DNA from 2 places in the Acidilutibacter cellobiosedens genome. Region 2 is predicted to be linked to the other one. Evidence: riboswitches for the same ligand, from Rfam matches in the RefSeq annotation. Region 2 holds a riboswitch; the other holds the start of a gene.

Region 1 (10,768 bases), 980 kb from region 2:
ATCATCTGATAATTGTTATTATTTAAAGGCTATATTTTGTTATTTTGAATAAGCAAATGATATTCTTGCATCCCTCAACCGTTCGTAATTTCTAATAATTGATTTTATCTCCACTCTTCCAAAGAAGAAAAACGATATTGCTTCCCACATAAATACCCAGCCTCCAACTAAAAATCCCTGGGCAAAAGCTTCCCATATTATCAACCTTATTCTCGTCGTAAATATAAAATAAAAAAGCAGAAGAATAAAAGAAATAAATACAGAGTTAATCATCCTCTTATAATTACTATTTAGCTTTCTCTGTTCAAAATGGGCATAAAAATCATAGCATGTTTTAATTCCTTCAGTAATAATTTTTTCTTTATTTTCATCTCTGATTTCATTTGGAAGATAAAAACTGATTTCAAGGTTGAACCTTTCCGGAATATCATTAGAACATTCTTCCAAAAACTTAGTCAAATCAGGAGAAATATCTCTTCTCTTATAAGAAGAATGATCCCATTCATTAAATATTTCAACATAGCTGTTCAGGTCCACCTCTATTACATAATCGCCGGTATTGGGATTTTTCTTATATAATTTATTTATATATTCCATTCTTTCTTTTTTCACAAGTATTACCCCTATATTAAAATTATAAGAAAATTTTTTATCAAAGCATCATAAGGTAGCTTTTCTTGAAACTCATTTACGGAAAGTTCTTTTTAACATCAGTATTTATAAGCGAGAACTTTCCTATTCGTTATAAAAAAGCTTTTACCAAAAAATAAAAATTAGGATGCCTTTTATAAAACCAATTTACGGAAAACTTATGTTAATATAATTTATAGCTTTCCTATAGGTTATAAGAATATAATATCATATAATACTATGTTTATGAAGCATCCTTCATATTTTCTCTTATTTTTCTATATACATTTTCATTTTCCGCTTTAACATTATATAAATAGCTATCTATATTTCCATTAAAAGATATATATTTATTAAATAGAACCATCTCTAAATTTTCTCTTGTTCTATTTATAACAAAATTCTTGTCCTTTTCAACTCCATATTTTTTATAGTCCTTAATTATCAAGCTTAACGCTTTCACAACTTTATCCAAGTCATATTTCTTTAAATCATATATCGGAGAAATGTCCTTTTCTTTAAAATAAACTCCTTTATCTACAGCCTCCTGCAATACTCTTTGTGTAGACCATATAAGACATTTCTCCTTTCTACAGGCGTCACTACAGCCTTCTTCTCCCAAGCATATATCATCTACAGCCTTTTTAGCATTTAAAACTTCAAGATAAAGCTTTGATGCAACTTCCTTCATCTCGGATTTCTGACCTGATTTCATTCTTTTATACTGCCTGATTAAAAACAATAGATAGATTAATATAGAGATTGCAGAAAATAAATAAGTTGTTTCCCAGCTCATCAATACATTAGGAGTAATATCCCATATTTTAAAGAGTCCGAACATTAAAAATATAAAAGAAGACATAATCTTAATTGAAATATCCGGCATCTTCTCTCCTATTTTTCTTCCTACAAAAATCCCCAAACTGCTGGTAGCCATCATTCCTGAAACTGTTCCCATAAGTACAAAAATAGGATGATTTCCTTCCGCCGACAGTGCCATAGCCGATAATTGAGTCTTATCCCCGAATTCTCCTACAAAGAATGCCAATGCTACTGTAAGTATAGGCCCAAACGTTTTTTCTTTCTTTTGTTTTTCCTTTTTTTCATCCATCAATGTCATGATTCCAAATACTATAAATATAAATCCCGCCGATATTTGGACAATTTCTTCCGGAACAATTGTTGAAAAATATTTTCCGAGTAATATGGCTATTCCGTGATTTAATATTACTCCGATAAAAACCCCTCCCAATACTTCCAATAGGGAATACTGAGTAGCAAAACTCATTGCCATTATTTGAGTTTTATCTCCCATTTCCGCCATGAATATTAAAAAAAATGATTTGATAAATTCTCGTATCATTCAACCACCCTTCCTTTGATTAGAGTAAAACCCTAAAAATTTAAAAAAAGACTTTTAATTTGATGAATAGATCATCAAACCAAAAGTCTCGCTCTCTCAATAACAAGTAAATAGAACCAGGTATCCTTACCAGTATGTTGATCCTATTCGTAGTCCCTACTACAGCTACTCCCCTTTAGCCAAATATTAAAATATTTAAATTTATCATTGGTAAAACAACTTGATTTTAATTGATATTTAATCTTAATATATATATTACCATATATAAATTTTAAGAACAAGAATATAGTTCGAATACAGTATTTTTATTTTTCATTTACTATAAAGTTAAGGCATTTTCTTCTCCGGAAGTAATCACTTTGCCGCTCTTTATATATGTTTTACTATTTCCTATCATAATTATGCTGTCCATACTTATCTCTTCAAAATTAATATCTCCTAAAGTAGTAATAATTACTTTGTCTTGGTCATCCAAATTTTCTACTATTCCTACAGGGGTGGAAGGAAGCTTAAAATTAAGCATTATCTCCACAGCTTTCTCAATATAAAATATTTTTTCTCTCTTTTTATAACAATATAATACTATAACAAAATTTCCCATAGATGCATATCGTATCCTTTTTTCAATTGCTTCCCATGAAACAGCAAAATCGCTCAGATTAATATAGCAAAAATCATCCATTATGGGAGCACCTAATTTACTTGCGGCAAATGATACTGTTGTAATCCCTGGAATTACCTCTACTTCGATATCATAAGAAACTTTCAAGGCATACCCTGCTATTCCATAAAGACAGGAATCACCATAGACTAATATTGAAGTTGTTTTCCCTTCTTTTACCTTCCCTATAGAATATTTACACCCTTCAGTTCCTTCTTTCATTCTGATTGGAAATATTTCCTTGCCATCTGCCAAACTTCCCAAATACTTTAAACAAGTCTTATCTCCTACTATTACATCTGATTTTTCTATTGCATCTATTGCTCTTAAAGTCATGTCATCCTTTCCTTTGGAACCTATTCCTACTATATATAACCTTGCCACCTAAACCCTCTCCTCGCTTGTTTCTCATACTATTATTTACTATATATAAATATTGCCAAAACAATTATTTAACTCATATTTTCTTCGACATTTTCCAATTCTTTAAATATCTTTATAACTCTTTCGTTATTTTTTCTGTTCTTTATCGCCAATCTTATATGCTTATCATCTAAGCCGTCAAAAGATGAACATTTTCTTATGAGTATTCCTCTCTTCAGAAAATAGTAAAAGAGAAAATTCTCATTAAACTTTCGACTTTTTATAAGTATATAATTAGACTGAGTAGGATATAAATTGATAAATTTTATCTTCATAAGGGCTTTCGTCATATATTGTCTTTCCCCTTGAATATAATTTTTGCTTTTCTCTATATATTCCTCACAGCCAAAAATATATCTTCCGCTGCAATCAGCCAGAGAATTAATACTCCAAGGCAATTCCACCTTTTCATATTCCCTAGCCATTTTATTGGAAGTACAGGCATATCCGAGCCTAATCCCCGGAAGAGCAAAAAACTTGGTTGCTGCTCTGATTATGGCTATTCTATCATAATCCTTATCTTTAAACATTTTTATGCTGTCATAATCCTTAGGGCAAAATTCAAAAAAAGCTTCATCAAGAAGTAAAAAACTTTCTTTTAAGTTAACAATATCATATATTAATTTAAGTTTATCTTCTTCTATCCTTAACCCTGTAGGATTATTGGGATTACCCAATATTAAGATATCACCTTTCTTTAAATTTCTTTTTACTGAATCTATGTCTATTGTAAAATCCGGAGATAAGGGGATTTTGCATATTTCCTTTTTTAATACCTTTCCTCTTTTCTCATATTCCGAGAAACAGGGCACAAATGTCACTACTCTATCAAATAATTGAATAAAATTATTTATCACTTCAACTGCCCCGTTCCCAACAACTATATTTGAACAATCACAATTTAAATATTTTCCTATATTAGATTTTAAAGTTCTATACTGTATATCCGGATATATAGTTAAACTGTTAAAATTGTTTTTAAGTTCATCATATAACCCTTCCGGTGGACCTAAAGGATTTATATTGCTGCTGAAATCTACCAGTTCTCCATCATATAAATCTCTATATGTGGTTATATCTCCTCCATGGTTCATAAGTAAAAAATCCATTTCCTCACTTCCTTTACAAAAAATTGATCAACATACAACATCCTTAAAACATTTTAGCAACATTAGGCTTTTACTATATAAAAAAAGGAATCCCTCTCTCGGAATCCCTGAACTTGCTTAAAAGTTTTGACAACTCAACATTAAACAATTTCCTTCCCTCCGAAAGAATGCTTTCACTATTAATAAGGCAGGTATCCTGACTTACGGCTTAGCCTCCTTCCCCCTTCCCAGCTTTCGCCAGTGGATATGGAATTCGTAACCGTTTACAGTAGCGGGGGCTGTAGCGGATTTTCACCGCTTTCCCTTTTAATCTATATAAATATAGAACCTAAATAATATTATAATTATATAAGTCTATTATATAATATCACTTCCCATGTTCTCTGTCAAAATTGTTTTTATCACTTTTTTCCTTCCACAATTGATAAATTCCTGTATTTTTCATTTCTACTACTAATTTTATAGGCCGCTTCTTTATCTAAAATAAGCGTCACATCCGGATGCAATTGCAATATTGATCCCGGAACTTTAGGAGTAATCGGTCCATTTACGGCATGGTAAACAGCTTCCGACTTTTTGATACCGCTGGCCAACAGCAAAATTTTTTTTACACTCATAATAGTTTTTATTCCCATACTTATAGCTTTGGTCGGAACTTCTTCGACAGAATTAAAAAATCTTGAGTTTGCATTTATAGTGCCTTTATCTAAATGTACAAGATGGGTTACCCCTTCAAAATTCGCATTAGGTTCATTGAACCCTATGTGGCCATTTCTGCCTATCCCGAGAATCTGTAGATTTATTCCCCCTGATTCTTTGATTAAATTTTCATAGCTTGTACATTCCTTTTCTATATCATCACACATCCCATTTAACATATGAATATTTTCATCTTTTACATTGATATGATTAAATAAATAATTCTTCATATAAAAATTATAGCTCTGAGGATTTTCTTTTGAAATGCTATAGTATTCATCAAGATTGAAAGTTACAACATCACTAAAATCAATATATCCTTCCTTATATATTTTTACAAGTTCCTTATAGGTTCCAATAGGTGTATCTCCCGTTGCAAATCCTAAAACACTTTTTGGATTTAAAATAACTTGACTGGCAATAATACTGGCCGCCCTTTTGCTCATTTCATCATAATCATTTACGACAACAACATTCATGTCATTACCTCCCAATATTACTTAAAATTACAAAATCAACATACCATTTTAATTTTTACTATTGTTGTACTATATTTGTTATCTTGTATATACAATTATAAAAAATTCCAGCTTACTTGTCAAATATACTGGCTAAAAAAACACTATATTCGCAATTTCTTTAATTATTTCGCTCTTTGAAAATTTACCTAATATATCCATCCTCATGACCAGTTTTGAAAATAAAGCATTATCTTGGCTATTATATTTATGTCTTTCAATAACGTTCTCTAAAAATTCCTCATAACCGTATATTTTAAATCTTTCCATTTCATATTCTTCGGCCAAATATTCTAAAAACATTATTAAGATATCTTCATAATCATTCTTTTTATCTAATCCAAGAATATTATTCAGTTTTGGTATTATAAATTCAAATAACGCTCTTCTATAAGGAACTTCTTCTATTTTTAATATTTTCCCAATTTCAAGGATTTTCTCTTCATTCAAGTTTAAAAGAACATCAACAAAATAATTTTCGTCTTTCTTTGGAATAATATAATATTTATTTCCTTTGAGTTGTTTAATAGCTTTAAAAGCATCAAAATATCCAAGCTTCAAATTAAACCTACAGGTTTTCGTATCAAAGTCCAGAGTCCTTCCCAGACTTTCTCTCGGAGAAATATATCTTATATTTAAATTTTTTTTATTTATCCTTCTATTTCTTCCTAAACCATGAGTTCTGACAACAATTAAATCCTCATAACCTTTATTTATTAAAAGTCCCATAGGAACATTATCATAGATACCTCCATCTATAAAGTCCTTCCCATCGATCTTTTCCCTCTTAAAAACGGGAAGATAAGCACTTGCCATTAAATATTCCACTAACTTTCCTTGAGGAATATCTTCAATATAAATTTCAAGAGGTTTTAAATCTGTTAAAGAAACTGTCACAATTCCAAAATCCTTTCCAGACCTTCTCACCTTTTCTTCATTTATCACATCATAGAGAAGTTCCTTTAATGGAGTTATATCAACACCTTTTTCGGAAATTACTCCCTTTATTTTTTCTGATATATCTTTTATATCTTCAATTTTCAATTTTCCCTTTTTTATCTTTTCTATATCCTCATCATTCGCATTAATAACTCGAGAATAAGTCATGTTATTCCACAACTCATAAGCTCTATCTATATCTTCTTGGGCAATCATCGCTCCGTTTAATGCTCCTACAGAGGTTCCGGCTACTCCGTCTATTTCCACTCCCATTTCTTTTAAAGCTTTATAAGCACCAATATGGTATGCTCCTTTTGCTCCACCACCTTCTAATACTAATCCTCTCATTAAGTTCACCTTCTTTTCCCTTATTCTTTCGTTACAAACTTATAAATTGGAATTTATATGATATTCCTACCTTTTTTAAATATTTCACTGTTCCATCTTTTAAAATCTTAGTATTAAAATTTTTTGATATATTATTCAGATAATTAGTGGTTCCCAACCCTTCTTTTTCCGTTACAGAAATTGGCCTGGATTTTATTATTTTCATGGGGATAACTTCTACCTCAGATACCTTTTTATCCACAATTTTAACCTGACCTATCATAGTTTTTGTGCTTAATTTATCTCGAGAGTTAAATACAAAATTCCCAAGACTATAAAAAATCGGTTTTCCCTTATATATTTCTATCCCCTGAAGCACATGGGGATGATGTCCCATAATTATATCCGCACCAGAATCTATGGCTTTCCTTGCAATAGATATTTCATTTTTTCTGGGAATATCATTTCTTTCAATTCCCCAGTGAATAGAAAGAATTACTATATCTGCTTTCTCTTTCATATCTTTAATTTTTTTATACATTTCATTTACATAAGGTTCATAAGCACTTATGATTCCTGCTCTTTTATCCGTAGCATACCATTTTACGTCGGGAATTACTCTTGAAAAAGCAACTATTCCTACTTTCACTCCATTTTTTTCAATTACCACTCCATTCATTGCTTCCTTTTTTGTTCTTCCCGCACCCGTATATTTTATCCCATAGCTGTCCAAATATTTAAATGTATCCAAAAGTCCGTCATAGCCATAATCCATAACATGGTTATTTGCTAATGTAACTAATTCTATATTTGCATCTTTTATCCCTTGAAGATCCTCAGGGTTCATCCTGAAATTAAACTGTTTATCTTTCCATTTAGTGCCTTTATTAGTAACACTGCATTCCAAGTTTCCAACATTTAAATCCTCTTTCTTCAAATAAGTTTTTGCTTCTTTCCATGGGTACTCAGTGCCTTCTTTTTCAATATACTTTTTAATAGTTCCGTCAAGAAGTATATCTCCCACTAAATTTATATCTATACTTCCCTTAGGTTTCATTTCCTCCGCGGACCCTACACTATTTAAGAAAATTAAGATTATTATAAAAATGAATAAGTATTTCTTCATAGGCGTTACCTCCCCTAATTAAAAGTTCTTCCACATATATTCTATGCACAAATTAGGGTAAAATACTTTCTAATACTCTCACAAAATTTCCTCCAAGTATTTTTTTCACAGTTTCCTCTTTATACCCTCTATTTATAAGTTCTTTAGTAACATTAGGAATACAAGTACAATCTTCCAATCCAACTGCCCCAAAGGATCCCAAATACATGTTGAAATCAAATCCCAGTCCTACATGATCCTCCCCCGCTGTTTCTATCATATACTCCATATGATCCATATAAGTTTCCAAAGTTTCTTTCCCTTGTCCTTCTTTACTTGTAAAATAAGAATTAAGCCCTATAACTCCTCCAGTTTTAGCAATTGCTTTAATTTGATCATCAGTTAGATTTCTTACATGATTTGTAATTTTTTTGGCGTTTGAATGAGAAGCTATAATTGGCTTTGTCGAAATAGCAACAATATCCCAAAATCCTTCTTCATTTAAATGGGAGACATCCACTATTATCCCCAACCTGTTCATTTCCTTTATTGCTTCTTTTCCCATTAAACTTAAACCTCCATTTTCATATGTTCCGCTTGCCAAATAATTTCTCCAATTCCATGTAAGCATTGCACATCTAAGGCCAAGTTCATAAAAAACTCTAAGCATGGAGACTTCATTACTTATAAACTCCAATCCTTCGGCCGACAAAACAAATCCTATTTTTTCCCCTTTAAGTACTTCATTTAAATCATCTTTAGTTTTTATAAGTATTGCATCGGAACAATTATCCAATTCTCCATACAACTCAGAAATCTGAATCATCGCTTCCTTTAAAGAACCTTCCGGATGAAGCTCTTCAAATAAATCTATAAATACAATATTGACTTCTCCTCTTTTTAATAAAGGTATATGAGTTTCAGTTAATATTCTCTTTTTCTTCATCCTATTTTGATACATATGAAGAGGTATATCCGAATGAGCATCTATAACTATGGAATTCTCGTGAATATGTTTATAATTCATAACAGCATCTCCTTTTATTAATAAAATTGTAACATACTTACAATATATATTCTAAAATACTCCAGCAACTTTAGGTTTAATAATCATATATCTCAAGCATTTTTACTACCGTTATTGTCATAAAGCACTTGATCAAACACTATACATAATGCCAATATAAAAGCCGGATCTTCATCTCCGAATATTTCCACTCCATAAGCATCTGAAATGGAAATCCACTTTTTATTTACCCTACAAATTTCGTTTCCATCTTTAAATATGGAAAAGTCATGGGCAAATATATCTCCTTCCAACGTAAAATCTCCAAAATCACTAAAAATATTGAATTTAGGTCTAAAAAATGTGAACTCCTTTTTTACATTAGCTACAATCTTATCTCCCATATATATATAATATTCCGGTAAAAATTTAAATATTTTTTGTTCAATGTATATTAAGTTATTTCCCGACATATCAAATATGTTTAGTTTATTTCCGAAAGAAAAGACCTTTCCTGCTACCTCATATACATTTCGTCCCGATTCGTCCTGGATATCAAATTTATCACCGATAGAAAATATTCTTTCTCTTACTAAATATCTCATTTTATCAGTCCCTCCTTATTTAAAATAACTTGCAGATATTATATTTATTGAATTGTTTCAATAATATTATATAATATTATTAATCAATATCATAGGAAAGAAGGAATTATATTGGAAAGAAGAGATAAAACTAATTATTATTTAGATATTGCGGAAGTAGTAGCAGAAAGAGGGACATGTCTTAGAAGAAATTTTGGAGCAATAATTGTAAAAAACGATGAAATTATCTCTACAGGATATACAGGAGCACCAAGAGGCAGAAGTAACTGTTGCGATTTAAAATACTGTATTAGAGATAAGCTCAACATTCCAAGAGGTACTCAATATGAACTGTGCCGTTCTGTTCATGCAGAAGCAAATGCAATCATCAGTGCATCAAGAAAAGATATGATTGGAGCAACATTATATCTTGTGGGAAAGGAAATGAAAACAGGAGAATTAATTCTCAATGCCAACCCCTGTTCAATGTGCAAAAGATTGATAATAAACTCTGGAATTGAAAATGTAATAATCAGAGATTCTAAAGATGATTACAGAACAATCAATGTAAGATATTGGATTGAAAATGATGAATCATTAAACGGAACTGCAGGATACTAATCATTGTTCTTTAAAGCCGATTTAGCAAGCCCATCGGCTTCTTCATTATATTTATTACCGCTGTGGGCTCTTACTTTTATAAATATAACTTTTAACTTGTCTTTAATTGAATTATAATATTTATTATACTCCTTTGTTTCCGTTTTATTTCTTTTCCACTCCTCTGTACACCATTTTTCAATTCCCGCATAATCATAGTAAAGATATAATGTACGAATGTTTCTTTCTAAAGCAATTTTCATAGCCGTCATGGAACCGTCTATTTCTCCCGCAACATTTCTCATATCAGATTTTTCTTTTTTATTATCCCTTCCTTTATACACCTCTTTTCCCTTCTTTGTAATAAGAACAGCTCCATATCCATAATATCCTGATTCTTTATCAAAGCTTCCATCTACATAGGCAATCATCTCTCCATCCTCTAAATCTTCAACCTTTTTATCTCTCCTAACTATTCCTTCATTTTCTATTCCATTTAAATAATCTTCTGCTTCCTTAAGCGTTAAAAAACTTTTATATTCCGCTTGAGGATACCCCTTTACCTGTTCTTCGCATTTTCCCCAACTATTATATATACCTATGTTTATACCTTTTTTTACAGCGTAATATTTTTTCTTCATAATTCACCTCAAAACATTTTATATTTATAGGGTACCAAAAATCAGCAACTAAAACAATATATTATTGAAATACCATTACAATTTTCATAAGAAATTTAACACATATGTCCATGTTGTCTTTAATAGTATATTAATATCGTATTATTAGAAGGTATAAAGTTTT
Region 2 (10,768 bases):
GTTTAGCATCTCATAATGCGTCTATGGCTATATTTCTTTCAGTCCAGATGATAGATCAGGTAGCAGAGAGGCTCAAAAGCCACTATAAGGAAACTACACCCGTTGCGGTAATACAAAGGGTCAGCTGGGAAGATGAAAAAATAATAATCGGCAACCTCAGCAATATAGCGGAAAAGGTTAAAAAAGAAGGAATAACTAAAACTGCACAGATCCTTGTAGGAGATTTTCTTGGGGATGAGTATGAACTGTCCAAGCTGTATGACAGCAATTTTAGTCACGGGTATAGGAGAGCAAAATGAACTGGGCAATAGTTACTCTGACAAAAGGAGGTACCCGTCAGGCCAAGAGAGTAAAAAAATCGTTGGATAATATTAGGATAGATATATATACCCTAAAAAAATGGTCTGATAAGGAAACTTTGACTATAGATAAAAAATTGAGCGAATTCGTGGGCAGCATATTTTATGAATACGATATTATACTGTTTATCATGGCTGCGGGAATAGTGGTGAGGAGTATAGCTAAGTATTTGGTAAGCAAAACTACGGACCCCGGCATAATAGTTATGGATGAGAAGGGACAGTTTGTAATAAGTTTAATTTCGGGCCATTTGGGAGGAGCTAATGACGCGGCATGTTTATTGGCAGACAGAGTAGGAGGGCAGGCCGTGATAACCACTTCTTCCGATGTCAGAGGATTGATAGCCGTTGATACTTTGGCGGAGAAATTAAACTGTCGGGTATCCGACATGTTAAATGCCAAAGATGTTACTGCCCTTATAGTAAATGATGAATTGGTAGGGATAAAGTCAGATATAAGAATAGATATAAAACTTCCGGATAATATAGTGGAATCTGCGAAGGGAAAGGGAATGATATACATAACAAACAAAGTTTTGGACATCTCCTCTTCCAATGAAGTACAGCTTATACCTAAAAATATAATCATAGGAATAGGTTGTAAAAGGGGAATTCCTAAGGAAGCTATAATATCGGCTGTAGCAGAAGCATTGAATTCTTTAAACATTGACGTAAGAAGTATAAAGCATTTTGCAACGGTGGATCTTAAGAAAAATGAAGCAGGAATATTTGAAGCTGCCCGATATTATGATGCTGAAGTTAAAATAGTTTCCAGAGAAGAAATAAAAACTGTGGAAAAGAATTTTAGCTGTTCCGAGTTTGTGAAAAAGACTATAGGGGTTGGCGGGGTCTGTGAACCCTGTGCAATGCTTACCGCTTCGGGAGGACATTTTCTTATGACCAAAAAATCTTATAATGGAATAACCTTATCTGTATGGGAGGAAATATAGGTGGACAAGACAGGAAAAATATTTGTAGTCGGAATAGGTCCCGGCAATATTGAACATATGACCTTTGAAGCCAGAAATGCTATTGAAAAATCGGATGTAATAGTTGGATATAAAACTTATGTGGACTTGATAGAAGATATAATAAGAGATAAAGAAGTAGCTTCGACGGGCATGAAAAAAGAGAAAGAAAGATGTGAAGAAGCCTTAAAATATGCGGAAGAAGGGAATACCGTATCATTGATAAGCAGTGGGGATGCCGGTGTTTACGGAATGGCGGGAATAATTTTGGAAATAGTTTTTAAAAGCAAAAGCTCCGTAGAGGTAGAAGTAGTACCGGGGATTACTGCTGCAAATGCAGCGGCGGCTTCTCTGGGAGCGCCTATTATGCACGACTATGTTACTATAAGTTTAAGTGATTTACTTACGGATTGGAGCTTAATTGAAAAAAGGCTTCACTGCGCAGGAGAAGGGGATTTTGTAGTATGTTTGTATAATCCTAAGAGCAAGGGAAGACAAAAGGAAATAGAAAAAGCAAGAGAAATACTTCTTAAATATAAAAAAAATGATACGTTAGTGGGGATAGTCAGGAACGCTAAAAGAAAGGGAGAATCATGTGTTATAACTACACTTGAAGATATGCTTAAATATGATATAGATATGTTTACCACAATTATTGTCGGAAATTCACATACCTATATGGCAAAGGGAAAAATGATAACACCGAGAGGGTATGCACTATGATATTGGTATTGTCGGGAACATCCGACGGAAGAAAAATAATAGAACTATTGTTTCAAAAAGGATATGATGTTATAGCTTCTACAGCTACGAAGTATGGAGGAATACTAATAGAATCCGATTGTAATGTGGAAGTAATATCCGAGAAAATGGAACAAGATGATATGGAAAAGTTAATACGGAAAAGAAAAATAGAATGTATAGTAGATGCTACTCATCCCTATGCCGAAAAGGTTTCGGTTAATGCCATGGCAGCATGTAAATCTACGGGAATAAAATATTTGAGATATGAAAGAAAGGGAAACTCCTATGAGAAAACAGATGGAGTATCTTGTTTTCCCGATTATGATAAAGCTATATCATACTTAAAGGGAACTAAAGGAAATATACTTTTGACTGTCGGCAGCAATAACCTTCAGCTTTTTACTTCATCTTTAGAGATTGACAGACTGTATGCAAGGGTTTTGCCTACCTATTCTGTGATAAAGAAATGTGAGGACCTGAGGCTTCTTCCAAAGCAGATAGTAGCGGCCCAAGGACCTTTTACGAAGGAATTCAATAAGGCCATGTATAATAATTATAATATAAAATATATGGTAACTAAGGATAGCGGAGATGAAGGAGGAACCGAAGAAAAAATTAAAGGAGCTATAGAAACAGGAGTAAATGTGGTGTTGATAAAACGCCCTAAAATAAATTATATAAATTTATATGATAATATATATGATATAATTAAAGTTATTGATAAAGATTTAAAGAAATAATCTTGTATAATTAAATAGCTTAAAATTACAGGTTTTTTGAAATTAAAAGGGAAAGCGGTGAAAAATCCGCTGCAGCCCCCGCTACTGTAAATAGGAACGAAATCATACAATTACCACTGGAAGCTTTTCTGGGAAGGTATTGAGAGTAGGATGAACTATTAGCCAGGAGACCTGCCTGTAACTTTTATAAATAAGCCTTCGGAGGGAAGTGGTTGTTTACATGTAAGTTTTATTTATATATAACCATAGCAGAAAAGGCCATGGTTTTTTTATTTGAGATAAGGAGGGAATAATGGAGAAAGGAATTATTGTGGCAAGTTTTGGCACCACCTTTGAGGAAGCCGAAAAATTATGTATAAAAAGCATAGAAAAGAGGGTGAAGAAGGAGTTTAACGGATATTATACGGAAAGGGCTTTTACTTCCCAGATGGTGATTAATAAACTTAAGAAAAGGGATGGAATATCAGTAAATAATGTAACAGAAGCATTGGGGAAGATGAAAAACGAAGGTATTTCCCAAATATATATACAATCCCTTCATATAATACCAGGTCATGAATACAATAAGCTCGTAAATCAGGCAGAATTGTTTAAAAAAGAAAATCAGGATATCATTGTAAAAATAGGAGTACCGCTGTTATACGATGATACAGATTATGAAAGGACAGTAAATTCAATTGAAATTCCGCAAATTAAACCTGATGAGGCATTGGTTTTTATGGGACATGGTACAGATCATAGCTCGGATACCAGTTATAGTCTGTTGGAAAAATATTTTAGAAAGGAATATTCAGACAATATATTTATCGGAACAATGGAAGGAAGTATAACGTTAGGGAATATAATACCTCAACTCTTCCGGAGAAAGATAAAAAAAATTATACTAATGCCCTTTATGTTGGTAACGGGGGATCACGTAATCAACGATATGGCTGGCGATAAAGGCAGTTCATGGAAGAATACGTTAATCAAAGGCGGTTTTGAGGTTGAAGTGAATATGCTTGGATTAGGTCAGAATAAAAAAATTCAAGATATATTTATATCTCACTTAAAAACCATCATAGAAAATAACTGATTATTGAAAAGAATATTTTAGGAGGAATGAAATATGAAAAAGACAAAGATGTTGTTATTATTTTTGGTAGTTGTGATGGCTGTATCAATATTTAGCGGATGTCAAAATACTAAAGATGTAAACGGTTCGGATAATGATGATGCTAAAGAAGAAACGAAGAAAGAAGAAGAGAATAAACCAGTATCAGAATACGGGGTTACTGTTAATAAGGATAATGTAGTATTTACAGATGCCAGGGGAAAAGAAGTAACCATAAAAAAGAACCCTGAAAGGGTTGTCTGCTTATACAATTCCTATCTTGACATCTGGGACAGCTGTGGCGGAAAAGTAATAGGAAAGGTAGAAGAAGCCGAGGAAAAACCTATTGAAAATGCTAAATCCGCTGAAGTTGTAGGAAGCCCCGGTTCTCCGAGCCTTGAAAAGATATTAGCATTAAAACCCGATTTAGTCATTTTGACTAATGACTTTAAAGGTCAAGCATCCCTGATTCCGTCGTTAGAACAAAATAACATTCAGGTTATTGATTTAGCTAATACCTATTTAAAGGATTATTATATGACTGTAAGGCTTTTCACGGGGATTACCGGAAGAGAAGACCTGTATGAAAAACACACCAATGAAGTAAAGAAGAAAGTAGATGAAATAATAGCAAAAGTACCGAAGGACAAAAAATATAAAGTGCTAATAGTATTTGCTACTGCTAAAAATATTACAGTCAGGAATTCGGAATCAATGGTGGGGGAAATGCTCAAGGATTTAAACACCATAAATATATCCGATACTGCGGCAAATTCGTCTGATGCAAAGGTCTTCAGCATGGAAAAAATAATACAGGAAGATCCGGATTTCATATTTGTACAAACTATGGGAAGCGATAAAGAGGAAATAATGGCAAGATTGAAACAGGATGTGGAAGATAATCCGGCTTGGAGCTCTCTTACTGCTGTGAAGAATGACAGATATATAATTCTTTCTAAGGACTTGTACTTATATAAACCAAATGCAAAATATCCCGATGCTTATGAAGGCTTAGCAAAAATACTTTATCCGGATATATTCAAATAAAAAGATTGGCATGGCTGTATAGTCTTTATATAAAGACTATACAGCTATTGAAATGCTTAATACTAAGGGGAATAAAATATGACTGATAGCAATATAAAAAAAGAAAGAATTAAAAAGAAGGTTATTTTACTGATTTTTATAGCTTTGACTGTAATCAGTTTTTTTATAAGCATAGGAAATGGAGCGGTAAAGGTACATCCAAAGGAAATAATAAATGCGGTATTCTTTGAAAAATCCACAGTGAACTATCAAATAATATGGAACGTCAGATTGCCGAGAACTATAGTAGCAGCCCTCGTTGGGACATGCCTTGCATTATCGGGAGCCATATTGCAGGGTGTTATGAGAAACCCATTAGCGGCGCCAAATATCATAGGAGTTTCCTCTGGAGCCGGACTTATGACATTATTAATTCTGATACTCTTTCCGGATTTCTACTATTTGGCACCTATAGGTGCATTTATAGGTGCACTGCTGGCCACACTTTTTATATATTTTTTAGCGTGGAAGGAAGGTGTTGTACCAACGAGATTGATACTGGCCGGAGTTGCCGTTTCTTCCTTATTGGGAGCGGGAACAAACGCTTTGATGACGTTTTATCCAAACAAAGTGGCAGGAGTTATAGGCTTCATGGTGGGTGGCCTTTCATCTACTACGTGGCAGCAGGTAAAAATTATATTTCCTTATGCAGCTATAGGGATTTTTTTGATTTTATTGATACCAAACAAACTGAATATACTGATGATGGGAGACGAAGTAGCTACAAGCCTTGGATTAAATGTTGAAAGAACAAGGTTTGCCTTTATTATAATTTCGTCCTTATTGGCAGGAAGTGCTGTAAGCGTTGTAGGGCTTTTAGGATTTGTAGGATTTATAGTACCACATATGACGAGATTGTTTATAGGTTCTGATTATAGATATTTACTGCCGGCAGTTATTTTTACGGGAGCTACTGTAGTCATGCTATGTGATACCCTCGCAAGAGTAATGTTTGCACCTATGGAAATACCTGTAGGAATTATAATGTCAGCATTGGGAGCTCCGTTTTTCTTATATTTACTAAGAAGAAAGAAGGAGTATTAAATATGGAATTAAAAGTTGAAAACTTAGATGTGAATTATGGAGACAAGAATGTTGTGAAAAATATAAGCTTTAATGTAGATTCCGGACAAATAGTTACCGTTATAGGGCCTAACGGTTCAGGAAAATCAACTTTAATTAAAGCTATGGGCAGATGCTTAAAGCCGGCAAGAGGTAATATCTACTTAGACGGAACCAATATCAAGGATATGAATACTAAGGTCATTGCTCAAAAACTATCTATGCTGCCCCAGGTAAAGAATATAGCATCCGATATATCTGTGGAAGAATTGGTATCATACGGCAGGTACCCTCATTTAAAATTTGGGAAAAGGCTTAGTAAAGAAGATACGGATATAATAAATTGGGCGTTGGAAAAAACCGGTCTTATTCCGTTGAGAAAAAGATTTGTTACAACCTTGTCGGGAGGAGAAGAACAGAGAGCGTGGTTAGCCATGTCTTTGGCTCAAAGGCCTAAGATACTTATGCTCGATGAGCCTACTACATTTCTTGATATATCCTATCAGGTAGAAATTTTAGAATTGGTAAGGGAATTAAACAGAACACTGAGATTAACGGTAGTGATGGTTTTGCATGATTTAAACCAAGCCGCAAGATATTCGGATACAATTTTGGTTATAAAAGACGGTAAGCTATGGAATCAAGGGCCGCCGGATAAGATAATGGATGAGAAATTATTAAGAGAAGTTTTTAAAATAGAAGCGGACATATATGATGATAAAGTAAATAATTGTCCTTATTTTATTCCTAAAAATGTTATTGGTTAAAATTTTGTCCTTATTTACTTTTTGAGGAATCAATTATATTATTGATATAAATAATATATTAAGGAGTTGAATTTAATGATACAGGAAAGACTTAAAAAGGTTTTAGAAATTATGGAAAAGAAGAAATTGCCTCAGATTATAGTTTCCGATCCGTCAGCTATATTTTATCTTACAGGGAAATGGATTTTTCCCGGGGAAAGAATGCTTGCACTTTATATAACGTTAAATGGGGATAATAAACTGTTTGTAAATGAATTATTTCCAATAAGCGAAGACTTGGGACCGGAAATTGTATGGTACAATGATGTGCAGAATCCTGTAGATGTATTGGTGAAATATATTGAAAAGGATAAGCCAATGGGTATTGATAAGAATTGGCCTGCTCATTTTCTGTTGAAGCTTATGGAACTAAAAGGCGGCACTGTATTTGTAAATGCTTCCGAGATTATAGATAGAGTAAGGATGTGCAAAGATGAAACTGAAAAACAACTTATGAGAAGTGCTTCAAAATTAAATGACACTGCCATGGATAAAATGGTTAAACTTGTGCCAAAGAAATATTCGGAAAAGAAAATGGGGAAAATACTTTCTGACATATGGGATGAATTAGGAGCGGAAGGCCATTCCTTTGACCCTATTGTAGGATATGGCGCTAATGCAGCAGATCCACATCATACAATGGATAATTCAACTGTAAAAGAAGGGGACTGTGTTGTAATTGATATGGGCTGCAGAAAGGATTCCTATTGTTCCGATATGACAAGGACCGTTTTTTATAAATATGCATCGGAACACAGCAAAGAAGTTTATAATGTAGTTCTTGAAGCAAATAAAAGAGGAATCGAAAAAGTTAAAGCAGGAATAAGATTTTGTGATATAGATGAAGCAGCAAGAGATTATATTACGAAAAAAGGATATGGAAAATATTTCACCCATAGACTCGGACATTCCATAGGAATAGATGTTCATGATTTTGGGGATGTTTCTTCGGCTAATACTGATATAGTTCAGCCGGGGCAAATTTTTTCTATTGAACCCGGGATTTATATACCGGGAGAAGTGGGAGTCCGTATAGAGGATTTGGTAATTGCTACTGAAGACGGGTGTGAAGTGTTGAATCATTATCCCAAGGACTTGATAATAGTAGAATAATATAAAATTAGGAGAATTTACGATAAAAGTACAAAATAATATAAATTGGGGGTATAATAATGGCATTTGATAGTTTTGATGTTGCTAAAGCCGCAATAACTCTTGCCATATCTTCAAGAGCTTCTGAAGAATCGATAATAAAGGATCTGAAAAAAAGAGGCATACTTTCCGTAGCGGTAGATATAGGAGGAGATTTTAATTCCTCTATTCCTAAGATAATAGAAAGGGCTGTTGTGGCTTCAAAGAGAAGCGGAGTTATAAAGGAGTGCCATGTTCATGAAGGTGCTGTAATCGGAGCAACAAGAGAAGCATTGATGCAAATAGGACTGAAAGCCAACGGGTACAATATAGGGGGAAAGATTGGAGTAGCACGAGCCGGAGAGCATTTGAGCGTATGTATTTTTATGAGTATGGGTCTTTTATATTTAAACGATATAGTTATAGGTCTTGCTCATCGAGCTATACCGGATCTATAATAGTTTATCAAATATTATAAATTTTCCAAATGGAACATATTTTTTATGTTGACATTTTAGGTTTTATATAATAAAATCTAATTTAAAATTATTTAAATTTTTAAACGGTTTATTGTAGGATGGAAGGGTAGTAGGTAGTATATTTTTAAAAAAGCTGAATACTATTGTCAGCTTTTTTTATATAAAAAACATAATTGGAGGATGGTAGTATGGTAAATAAGCAAAAATTGTCAGTTTTTTTAACAGTTCTTATGTTGTTCACTTCTTTAGCTGCAGGTTGCAGCAATTCCAAATCTCAAAATCAAAGTAAGGAAAACAAAGTAGTAGAAATAGGTATAATGCAGATAAGCGAACATCCCGCATTGGATTCATCAAGACAAGGCTTTATAGATGCTTTGAGTTCAAAAGGATTAAAGGATGGGGAAAATATTAAAATAGATTTTCAGAATGCCCAAGGGGATATTCCTACAGCCCAAACTATTGCTCAAAATTTTGTATCGGCGAAAAAAGATATTATATTTGCAATAGCTACACCTACGGCCCAAGCAGCTTATAATGCTACAAAGGATATACCCATAATTATAACTGCCGTTACGGATCCTGTAGATGCGGGTTTAGCCGAATCTTTGGATAAATCGGGAACAAATGTTACAGGAACAAGTGACGCCACTCCTATGGATAAACAGTTTGAACTCCTTAAAAAATTAATTCCAAATGCCAGAAAGGTAGGCATCTTGTATAATACAAGCGAAAGAAATTCTGAGATACAAGTAGAAATGGCCAAAAAATTGTCCGATAATTATGGATTTGAAATAGTGGAAAACGGAATTACAAGTACAAATGAAGTCGTTCAAGCTATTGATTCTATTAAAAAGAAGATTGACGTTCTTTATGTTCCCACAGACAATTTAATAGTTTCGTCTATGGCCATTATTTCACAAAAATGTACGGAGGCCGGCATACCCATTATAGGGTCTGAAAAGGGACAAGCAGAAAACGGAGCTCTTGCTGCGGAAGGGATAGACTATTATAAACTTGGGTTTCAGACGGGACTTATGGCTGTCAAAGTTATAAATGGTTCCAAACCTAAAGACATACCAATAGAAACTCTTAAGGATACTTCTCTTACAATAAATTCAGATGCTGCAAAGAAATTAGGAATATCAATACCTGATGAATTAATGAAAAAAGCCGAAGTAGTACAAGGTGGTGTTGAAAATTGAGTAGCTTTTGGATAGGAATATTAGAGCAAGGTCTCTTATTTTCGATTATGGTTTTAGGAGTTTATATAACTTATAAAGTACTTGATTTTCCGGATTTATCTGTTGACGGAACCTTTCCTTTAGGAGCATCTGTAACTGCCATGCTTCTACTTAGAGGATATAATCCTTTACTGTCATGCCTTGTCTCTCTTTGTGCAGGCATGGCAGCCGGATTTGTTACGGGAATACTGAATGTTAAGCTGAAAATAACAAATCTACTTTCGGGTATATTGGTTATGTTAAGCCTTTATTCCGTAAATTTGAGAATCATGGGTAAATCCAATACTCCCTTGTTTAATGTAAAAACAATTTTTTCGGGGAATATGCCGCCGATATTTGTCATACTTGTATTTGCCTTAGTTGTTAAGATATTTCTTGATTTATTTTTTAAGACAAAATTTGGATTTATATTAAAAACTGCGGGAGATAATTATAAAATGGTGACTTCCCTTGGTGTGGATATTGATAAGGTGAAAGTGATAGGGATAATGATGTCTAACGGGTTGGTTGCCTTGGCAGGTTCTGTCATGGCTCAGTACCAGCGTTTTTCAGATGTAGGAATGGGAAGCGGCATAGTAGTTATGGGACTTGCTTCGATTATAATAGGGGAAACAATTCTAAGAGTTTTTCCCTTTAAGCTGGGAACGGCTTGTGCCATTTTAGGTTCCATACTTTATAAAGCGAGTATAGCTGCGGCTTTGAAAGCAGGACTGCCTGCCACGGATTTGAAACTTATCACTTCTGCTGTAGTTGTGGTTGCCTTAGGACTTTATAATAACGAGCTGAGAGCAAAAGTCAGGAAATGGTTAAAGGATTTAGTGGCCGGAGGGATAAAAAATGCTGAAAATACAAAATCTGCAAAAAACTTTCAATAAAAATACAGTCAATGAAAATAAACTTTTTAAGGGATTATGCCTTAGTGTAGAAAAAGGAGATTTTATAACAATAATAGGAAGTAATGGAGCAGGAAAATCTACTCTTTTAGATATCATTTCGGGAAGTGTGCCTTGTGACGGAGGTTCAATATTTTTAGGAGAACAAAAAATATCAAATATGTCT

What was found. Region 2 has a riboswitch for cobalamin ahead of EQM13_RS01830 (sirohydrochlorin cobaltochelatase). Riboswitches for the same ligand answer to the same signal wherever they lie in the genome.
Region 1: linked by a shared signal. The riboswitch ahead of EQM13_RS15085 (pyridoxal phosphate-dependent aminotransferase) and the one ahead of EQM13_RS01830 (sirohydrochlorin cobaltochelatase) in region 2 are both predicted to bind cobalamin.

Annotation. Positions count from the first base shown of each region.
Region 1 is NZ_CP035282.1:3,128,074-3,138,841, forward strand. It holds gene EQM13_RS15070 (hypothetical protein) at 40-612, opposite strand; gene EQM13_RS15075 (TMEM165/GDT1 family protein) at 875-1,993, opposite strand; gene EQM13_RS15080 (precorrin-3B C(17)-methyltransferase) at 2,313-3,038, opposite strand; gene EQM13_RS15085 (pyridoxal phosphate-dependent aminotransferase) at 3,107-4,186, opposite strand; cobalamin riboswitch at 4,356-4,533, opposite strand; gene nagB (glucosamine-6-phosphate deaminase) at 4,588-5,364, opposite strand; gene EQM13_RS15095 (patatin-like phospholipase family protein) at 5,497-6,690, opposite strand; gene EQM13_RS15100 (CapA family protein) at 6,722-7,795, opposite strand; gene EQM13_RS15105 (dipeptidase) at 7,848-8,801, opposite strand; gene EQM13_RS15110 (LURP-one-related/scramblase family protein) at 8,894-9,385, opposite strand; gene EQM13_RS15115 (deoxycytidylate deaminase) at 9,497-9,985, shown strand; gene EQM13_RS15120 (ribonuclease H1 domain-containing protein) at 9,982-10,605, opposite strand.
Region 2 is NZ_CP035282.1:366,578-377,345, forward strand. It holds gene cobM (precorrin-4 C(11)-methyltransferase) at 1-299, shown strand, start outside; gene cbiG (cobalt-precorrin 5A hydrolase) at 296-1,309, shown strand; gene cobJ (precorrin-3B C(17)-methyltransferase) at 1,310-2,050, shown strand; gene EQM13_RS01825 (cobalt-precorrin-6A reductase) at 2,047-2,811, shown strand; cobalamin riboswitch at 2,824-3,004, shown strand; gene EQM13_RS01830 (sirohydrochlorin cobaltochelatase) at 3,104-3,886, shown strand; gene EQM13_RS01835 (ABC transporter substrate-binding protein) at 3,920-4,951, shown strand; gene EQM13_RS01840 (FecCD family ABC transporter permease) at 5,030-6,034, shown strand; gene EQM13_RS01845 (ABC transporter ATP-binding protein) at 6,037-6,819, shown strand; gene EQM13_RS01850 (M24 family metallopeptidase) at 6,895-7,971, shown strand; gene EQM13_RS01855 (HutP family protein) at 8,031-8,447, shown strand; gene EQM13_RS01860 (ABC transporter substrate-binding protein) at 8,657-9,670, shown strand; gene EQM13_RS01865 (ABC transporter permease) at 9,667-10,584, shown strand; gene EQM13_RS01870 (ABC transporter ATP-binding protein) at 10,547-10,768, shown strand, end outside.